DNA from 3 places in the Motilibacter rhizosphaerae genome. Region 2 is predicted to be linked to each of the others. Evidence: riboswitches for the same ligand, from Rfam matches in the RefSeq annotation. Region 2 holds a riboswitch; each other region holds the start of a gene.

Region 1 (2,249 bases), on a different contig from region 2:
CTCGACGTCGACCGCGGACCGGCCTGGCACGGCCGCCCGCTGGAGGTGCAGGTGCTGGTGCCGGGTGCCGGTGAGCTGCTCCCCGAGGTGCGGGCCGTGCTCCCGCTGACCTGCGGGACGCCGCTCGACGCCGAGCTCGACCTGCGGGCGCCCGCCGCCCCCGGCCGGCCGGGCTGGGTCGTCGTCCGCGTGGTCGACCCGGCCCAGGACGACGACCGGGAGGCCCGGGCGCACGCGGCCGGCTGGACGCCGCGCGGTCGCGCCGTCGCGTACGCCAGTCCCTGGCGGACCGCCCCCGCGTAGGGGGAGAGGACCCGGCCGGGCGCGAGCCCGCTCAGCTGTAGAGCAGGTGCCCGCAGGTGGGCCAGGGGCTGGCGCCGCGGCGCTTGAAGAGCAGCTGCGCGCGGTAGGTCTGCTCCTCGGCGCTCGCGTCCGTCGGCAGGCCGGAGCCGCCCACGCCGCGCCACGTGCCGAGGTCGAACTGGTAGAGCCCGTAGTAGCCCGCCGCGTTGACGGCCCTCGGGTTGCCGCCCGCCTCGCAGCGCGCGAGCGCGGCCCAGTTGAGGCCCTCGGCACCGGTGGAGGGGCGCACCTCGTCGCGCGACACGTGCTTGACCTTGGGCAGCGTGCGCCAGGTCCACTTGTCGGCCACGCCGGTGGCGCGCAGGCCGTGGCTGCGCTGGAAGGCCCGCACGGCGGCCTGGGTGCGGACGCCGAAGCGGCCGTCGACGGCGATGCCGAGCCGCGACTGGAGGTAGCGCACCGCGGACCCGTGCGAGTGCAGCGACAGCAGCGGGGTGTGGTGCACGGTCGCGCTGGCGGCCCGGGAGGAGACGCTGCGGGTCGCCGCGCTGGCGGTGCCGCCCGCGGCGAGCGTCGCTCCCGCGATGCCCAGGCCGGCGGCCACGGCGACGGCCGGGGGAGCGAGGCGGGAGGCGGGGGACGCGACGGGGGCGCGGTGGCGGCCGGTGTAGGCGCGCAGGGGACGCGAAGGACGCACGTGTGCTCTCCGGCGCGCCTGCGAGGTCAGCTGTCGGGTTCGGGAGGAGAACTGCTCCCGGCCGCTGGTCGCGGCTTCACCCCAAGGACCCCTCTGCCGCCGCTCGCGCGACGACCTCGGGACCCGGGAAGTGGGTCCCCCGCTCCTGCCCGTGGGACGTGGCCTCGTGCCCGGGCAGGACTCGGCGCGGCGCGAGGGCCCCGCCGACAGGTGGGGCAGGCCAACCGTAACGGACGGGTCACGGCGCGTCCAGCAGCTCCACCCGAGCGGGTGTCGAACAGGTGTACGCACGCCGGGCCGCGGGTAGTCAGCTGGAGCGGGCGGACCGCCGCCCGGCGTCCGCCCGCACGGGCACCACGACGAGCACGACGCACCCACCAGGAGGGGCAGTGGCAGCAGGAGCAGCAGGGACCAGCGGGCCGACCGGGGACGCCGCGGCGCGCTCGGCGGAGAAGGACCCGGAGGACTGGGTGACCGGGGGCGAGCCCGCGACGGGGGCCCAGGAGAGCTACCTCGGGACGCTCGCGCGGGAGGCGGGCGAGGAGGCCCCCGAGGGGCTGACGAAGGCGGAGGCGAGCGAGCAGATCGACCGGCTCCAGCAGGAGACCGGGCGCGGCGCCTCCTGACGAGGGCCGGCGCCCCCCGGACGTGGCCCCGCGGCTCGCCGTGCCCGGACCGCCCCTCCGCGAGGAGCGGTCCGGGCGCGGCCGGGAGCCGACCGGTAGCGTCTCCCGCTACCGGTCCGCGAGGGCCGGGCGCGCTGCGGGCGGCCCGCAGGGAGGAGAGCGTGCGGTGACGATCGTGGTCGGCTACGTGCCGAAGCCCGAGGGCCGTGCGGCGCTGCGCCGCGCTGCCGAGGACGCCCGCGCCCAGCGCGAGCGCCTCGTCGTGGTGAGCTCGGTCCCCGACGCGCCCTCGGACGCGCCCGGGGGCGGCTACGAGGAGGAGCTCGCGCGCGTGGGCGAGGCGCTCAGCGCCGCCGGCATCGAGCACGAGGTGCGCACGCTCGTGCGCGGCCACGACGCCTCCGAGGAGCTCATCGCCATCGCCGAGGAGGTCGGCGCCGACGTCATCGTCATCGGGCTGCGCCGCCGCACCCCGGTCGGCAAGCTCATCCTCGGCAGCAACGCGCAGCGCATCCTGCTCGACGCCCCGTGCCCCGTCCTCGCCGTGAAGGCGGGCGAGGAGGACCGCTGAGCGTCCGCCGTACGGGGGCATCCGGTCGCATCGCGCGTCCGGACGGCCGCGA
Region 2 (2,249 bases):
GCCCACGCCCTCGTCGGCGAGCGCTACTCGACGTCGGCCGTCGCGCCGCTGGTGGCCGCGTCCGTGGCGGAGGTGCTCGAGCGCAGGGCCCGCGCGTAGCGGCGCAGCCGGGCCGCCCCCCGCACGCGCCGCGGCGCGCCGTCGAGCGGGTGCCAGCCGAGCACGCTGCGCGTGCTGTGCAGCCCGCGCGGGTTGCGGGACACCGCGTACGCGACGGCGCAGCCGCCCGGCACGACCGGCACGTCGAGCGCGGCGCGGACGGCGGCGACGAGGTCGCGCTCGCTGAGCCAGAGGCTGCGCTCGAGCGGGTCCTCCAGCGGCGCCGGCGCCACCCCGCCGAGGCGCAGCGCCACGACCTCGAGCCCTCCGGCGGCCGCCTCGCGCCCGAGCTGCTCGGCGCGCGCCTTGCTGCGTCCGTACGGCGTGGCCGGGTCCCCCGCCCGGTCCGGCGCCAGCCGGCGCTCCCACGGGCGGCGCAGCCGGACCCCTCCGGCGTGCACCGAACTGGCGAGCACCACCCGCCGTGCGCGCCGCTCGGCCGCGGCCCGGAGGACGGTGCGGACCATCTCCAGGTTGTCGGGGTCGGTCGTGCCCGTGTCGTAGTTCTCACCGGGGATGTCCCAGGCCAGGTGCACGACGGCGCAGCCCAGGGGCAGTGCCGTCAGCAGTCCGGTGAGGTCGCGCACGTCGTGCTCGGGCAGGTCGAGGGCGACGACGCCCGAGCCCAGCGCCGGCACGAGCGCCCGGCCGACGCGGCCGCGGGCACCGGTGACGACGACGGCAGCGGGCACCCCTCCATGCTCGCGCACCGTGCCGCTCGGGCGTGCGGATGCACCAGCGGGAGGCGTCCGTTGTCCCCGCAACGGGTGACGATCGCCACAGCCGCAGGACCCGACTTCCCTCATGTCCCTCGCCTAACCTGCCGTAGTCATACGTGCCGGCACCATGCCGGTCCCCACCCCGGCAACGCCGAGTCCTGTCCGGCCGGGTGGGTGGTCGTCAGACGCAGAGGACAGGAGCGGGGGACCCACTCCGCACGGAGATCGCCGGCAGCCGTCAGGCCGCCGGCTCGGGGTGAAGCCGCACCACGCGGCCGGGGCACTTCCAGTCCCGAACCCGACAGCTCACTTCGCAGGCGTGCTGGAAGGGCTTCCTCTTTGCTGCGCGCCATCTCTGGCGGGCACGCGCTGCTGCGCCGTGCCGCCGTCCTCGTCCTCGCCGTCGTCTCGACGCTCGGCGTCCTCGTCCCCGCCGCGGGCTCCGCCTCGGCCGCGACCGCCGCCGTCACCCAGCCCGCCAAGGGCCCGAAGGCCAGCGTCTCCGTCCCCGCCGTCCGCCAGCACGCGATCCAGCGCGCGGCCGACGCCCAGCGCCTCGCCCTGCACACCAAGCGGGTGAAGGTCGCGCTGCGCACCGCCTCCGGCCTCAAGGGCAAGCCGTACGTCTACGGCTCGACCGGTCCGCGCTCGTTCGACTGCTCCGGCTTCACCGGCTACGTCATGCGCCACGCGGGGCTCTCGCTGCCGCGCACCTCCCGCGAGCAGTACTCCCGCTCGCACAAGATCTCCAAGGCCGACATCCAGCCCGGTGACCTGGTCTTCTTCGAGCACGGCGGTCGCGTCTACCACGTCGCGATCTACGCGGGGCACGGGCGGATCTGGCACGCGCGCCAGCCCGGCCAGGGCGTCGCGCTGACCCGCATCAGCACGAGCAGCTGGGTCGCCGGCCGGGTCCTCTAGGCCCCTGCCGCGGGCGGCAGGATGGGGGCATGTCCTCCGACCCCCTGCGCATCGCGGTCCTCGGGTACGGCCTCGCCGGCTCGACCTTCCACGCCCCCGTCATCTCCTCGGTCCCGGGCCTGCGCGTCACCGCCGTCGTCACCCGCGACGCGGAGCGCGCGGCCCGGGCCGAGGCGTCCCTGCCGGGGGTGCGGGTGCTGGGCTCGGCCGACGACGTCCTGGCCGACGCGGCGTCCTACGACGGCGTGGTCGTGGCGAGCCCCAACCGCAGCCACTCGGAGCTCGCGACCCGCTCCCTCGAGGCCGGGCTCCCCGTCGTCGTCGACAAGCCGCTGGCCGTGACCAGCGAGGAGGGCCAGCGCCTCGTCGACCTCGCCGAGGAGCGCGGCGTCGCCCTCACCGTCTACCAGAACCGCCGCTGGGACTCCGACTTCCGCACGCTGCAGGCGCTCGTCGCCGAGGGCCGGCTCGGCCGCGTCCACCGCTACGAGTCGCGCTTCGAGCGCTGGC
Region 3 (2,249 bases), on a different contig from region 2:
TACCTCCGCACGATCTACGAGCTCGAGGAGGAGGGCGTGCCCCCCATGCGCGCCCGCATCGCCGAGCGCCTGGGGCAGAGCGGACCGACCGTGAGCCAGACGGTCGCGCGCATGCAGCGCGGCGGGCTCGTCGGCCTCGGGGAGGGCAACCGGCTCGTGCTCACCGACGTCGGCCGCTCCGCCGCCGTGCGCGTCATGCGCAAGCACCGGCTGGCCGAGTGCCTGCTCGTCTCCGTCATCGGCCTGGACTGGGAGCACGTCCACGAGGAGGCGTGCCGCTGGGAGCACGTCATGAGCGAGGCGGTCGAGCGGCGCCTGCTCGACCTGCTCGAGCACCCGACGCACTCGCCGTACGGCAACCCGATCCCGGGGCTCGAGGAGCTCGGGGAGCAGGACCCGCACGAGGAGTTCCGCCAGGGCGTGGTGCCGCTGCCCGCAGCCGCGGTGGAGGGCGAGACCGTCTCGGTGGTCGTGCGCCGCATCGGCGAGCCCGTGCAGACCGACCCCGACCTGCTCGCCACCATGCGGCGCATCGGGCTGCGCCCCGGAGCGGTCGTCACCGTGCGCGCCACCGGCGAGGGGTTCCTCGTCGGGTCGGGGGGCGAGAGCGCCGAGCTCGACCGCGCCGACGGGCTGCACGTGTTCGTCGCCGTCCCCGGCGAGACCCGGCCCGACGTCGTCCTCCCTGCGGAGGAGGTCGCCTCCTACGCGCGGACGATCGACCCTGCGCCGGCCGGGTGACGTGACGTACGCCACTCCGTGCGCGGCTCAGGCCTCGAAGGGGTAGCGCCGATCGTGACTTTCTCGTAATCTCCGGTTCGCCTCCTCCTCCCGGGGGAGGCGTCCCCGGTCGGACGCCGAGTCCTGCCCTGGCCTAGGGGACGTGGCCGTCTCGACGACCGCACGGCAGGAGCGGGGGACCCAAGGTGTGGCGGGCGCTGGCGACAGCGTCCTAGGGGTGAAGCTGCTTCTGCAGCCGGGCGACTTCCCCGTCCGAACCCGACAGCTCACCTCGCAGGCGTCGGAGAAGGACATGCGTTGAACGCTGCCCTGGACCTCGACGTGCCCTCGTCGACCCTGGACGCCGCACGTGCCACCGTCCCTGCGCAGCGCCGCGGGCCGGGCGCCCACCGCCGGCCCGCTGCCCCGAGCCGCACCGCCGCGCGCGTCGCGGCCCTGCCCGTCGCGGCTGCGGCGATCGCCGGCACCGTCGGCAGCACCGGCACCGCCTCCGCCGCGAGCTCCCGCTCCGCCCACGTGGAGCACGCGACCCCGGCGCACGCCGCGGTCCGCGCCACGGCCGCGAGCCTCCTGCGCGCCCGGCCGACCGTCACCCCGGTCGTCGCCGCGCACCCCCTCCTCGACACCCGCTCGCGCGGCGGCGCGGTCCGCTTCGTGCAGCGCCGCCTCGGTGTGCGCCCGAGCGGCACCTACGGCGCGGCCACCGCGTCGGCCGTGCGCCGCTTCCAGCGCGCGTCGGGCCTCCAGGTCACCGGCACGGTGACGCAGGCGACGTGGCGGGCGCTCGGCGTCGCCGGGGCGAAGCGCGCGAGCATCCGCAGCGTCAGCCTCGACGGCACGCCCGGCTCGCTCGCGTTCGGCAAGCTGGTCCTCGCCGCGGCCCGCGCCAACGCCGGCGGCCGCTACCGCTACGGCGGCACCTCGCCCCGCAGCGGCTTCGACTGCTCGGGCTACGTCAGCTACGTCTACCGCCAGCTCGGCATCGCGCTGCCGCACTCGTCGGCCGCGATGCGCAGCCGCGTCCAGCGGATCAGCCGCTCGCAGGTGCGCCCCGGCGACCTCGTCTTCGTCAGCCGCGGCGGCCGGGTCAGCCACGTCGCGATCTACGCGGGCGGCGGCTACTGGTACGAGGCGCAGCACCCGGGCACCCGCGTCGGGCTGCACAAGGCCTGGACGAGCTCGGTCTCGTACGGCCGCGTGGCCTAGTCGTCGTCAGCGCGCTCCCTGCGCGCCTGCGTCCGCGGCTCCTCCTCAGGACCCGCCCCCGCCCCCTGCCGGCCCCCCTTCCGGCAGGGGGCGAGCGCGTCTCCGGGGCTGCGCAGGCGTCCCTGCCGGGGGTCAGCCCCAGGCGCAGGCGGGGACGTTCCACCCGGTGAGCACGGGCCGGCCGTGCTCGGTGCCGAGCGTGCAGACCGTCCCCGTGTCGAGCCGCAGGTGCGCTCCCTCGCTCGGCGGCAGCGCGAGGTAGCGCGCGGCCAGCACGCGCAGCACGTGCCCGTGGGCCACCA

The links. Region 2 has a riboswitch for cyclic di-AMP ahead of EV189_RS03450 (C40 family peptidase). Riboswitches for the same ligand answer to the same signal wherever they lie in the genome.
Region 1: it holds a riboswitch for cyclic di-AMP, as region 2 does, so the genes downstream of both, EV189_RS21030 (transglycosylase family protein) here and EV189_RS03450 (C40 family peptidase) in region 2, are expected to answer to the same signal.
Region 3: it holds a riboswitch for cyclic di-AMP, as region 2 does, so the genes downstream of both, EV189_RS14345 (C40 family peptidase) here and EV189_RS03450 (C40 family peptidase) in region 2, are expected to answer to the same signal.

Annotation. Positions count from the first base shown of each region.
Region 1 is NZ_SGXD01000004.1:370,240-372,488, reverse strand. Features, by position in the region: gene EV189_RS20335 (CehA/McbA family metallohydrolase domain-containing protein) at 1-303, shown strand, start outside; gene EV189_RS21030 (transglycosylase family protein) at 335-1,000, opposite strand; cyclic di-AMP (ydaO/yuaA leader) riboswitch at 1,017-1,163, opposite strand; gene EV189_RS16720 (DUF3072 domain-containing protein) at 1,390-1,626, shown strand; gene EV189_RS16715 (universal stress protein) at 1,793-2,197, shown strand.
Region 2 is NZ_SGXD01000001.1:760,997-763,245, forward strand. Features, by position in the region: gene EV189_RS03440 (glycosyltransferase) at 1-99, shown strand, start outside; gene EV189_RS03445 (NAD-dependent epimerase/dehydratase family protein) at 24-791, opposite strand; cyclic di-AMP (ydaO/yuaA leader) riboswitch at 995-1,152, shown strand; gene EV189_RS03450 (C40 family peptidase) at 1,158-1,739, shown strand; gene EV189_RS03455 (Gfo/Idh/MocA family protein) at 1,769-2,249, shown strand, end outside.
Region 3 is NZ_SGXD01000003.1:769,354-771,602, reverse strand. Features, by position in the region: partial or broken gene EV189_RS14350 (metal-dependent transcriptional regulator) at 1-651, shown strand, start outside; cyclic di-AMP (ydaO/yuaA leader) riboswitch at 876-1,036, shown strand; gene EV189_RS14345 (C40 family peptidase) at 1,039-1,947, shown strand; gene EV189_RS14340 (histidine phosphatase family protein) at 2,080-2,249, opposite strand, start outside.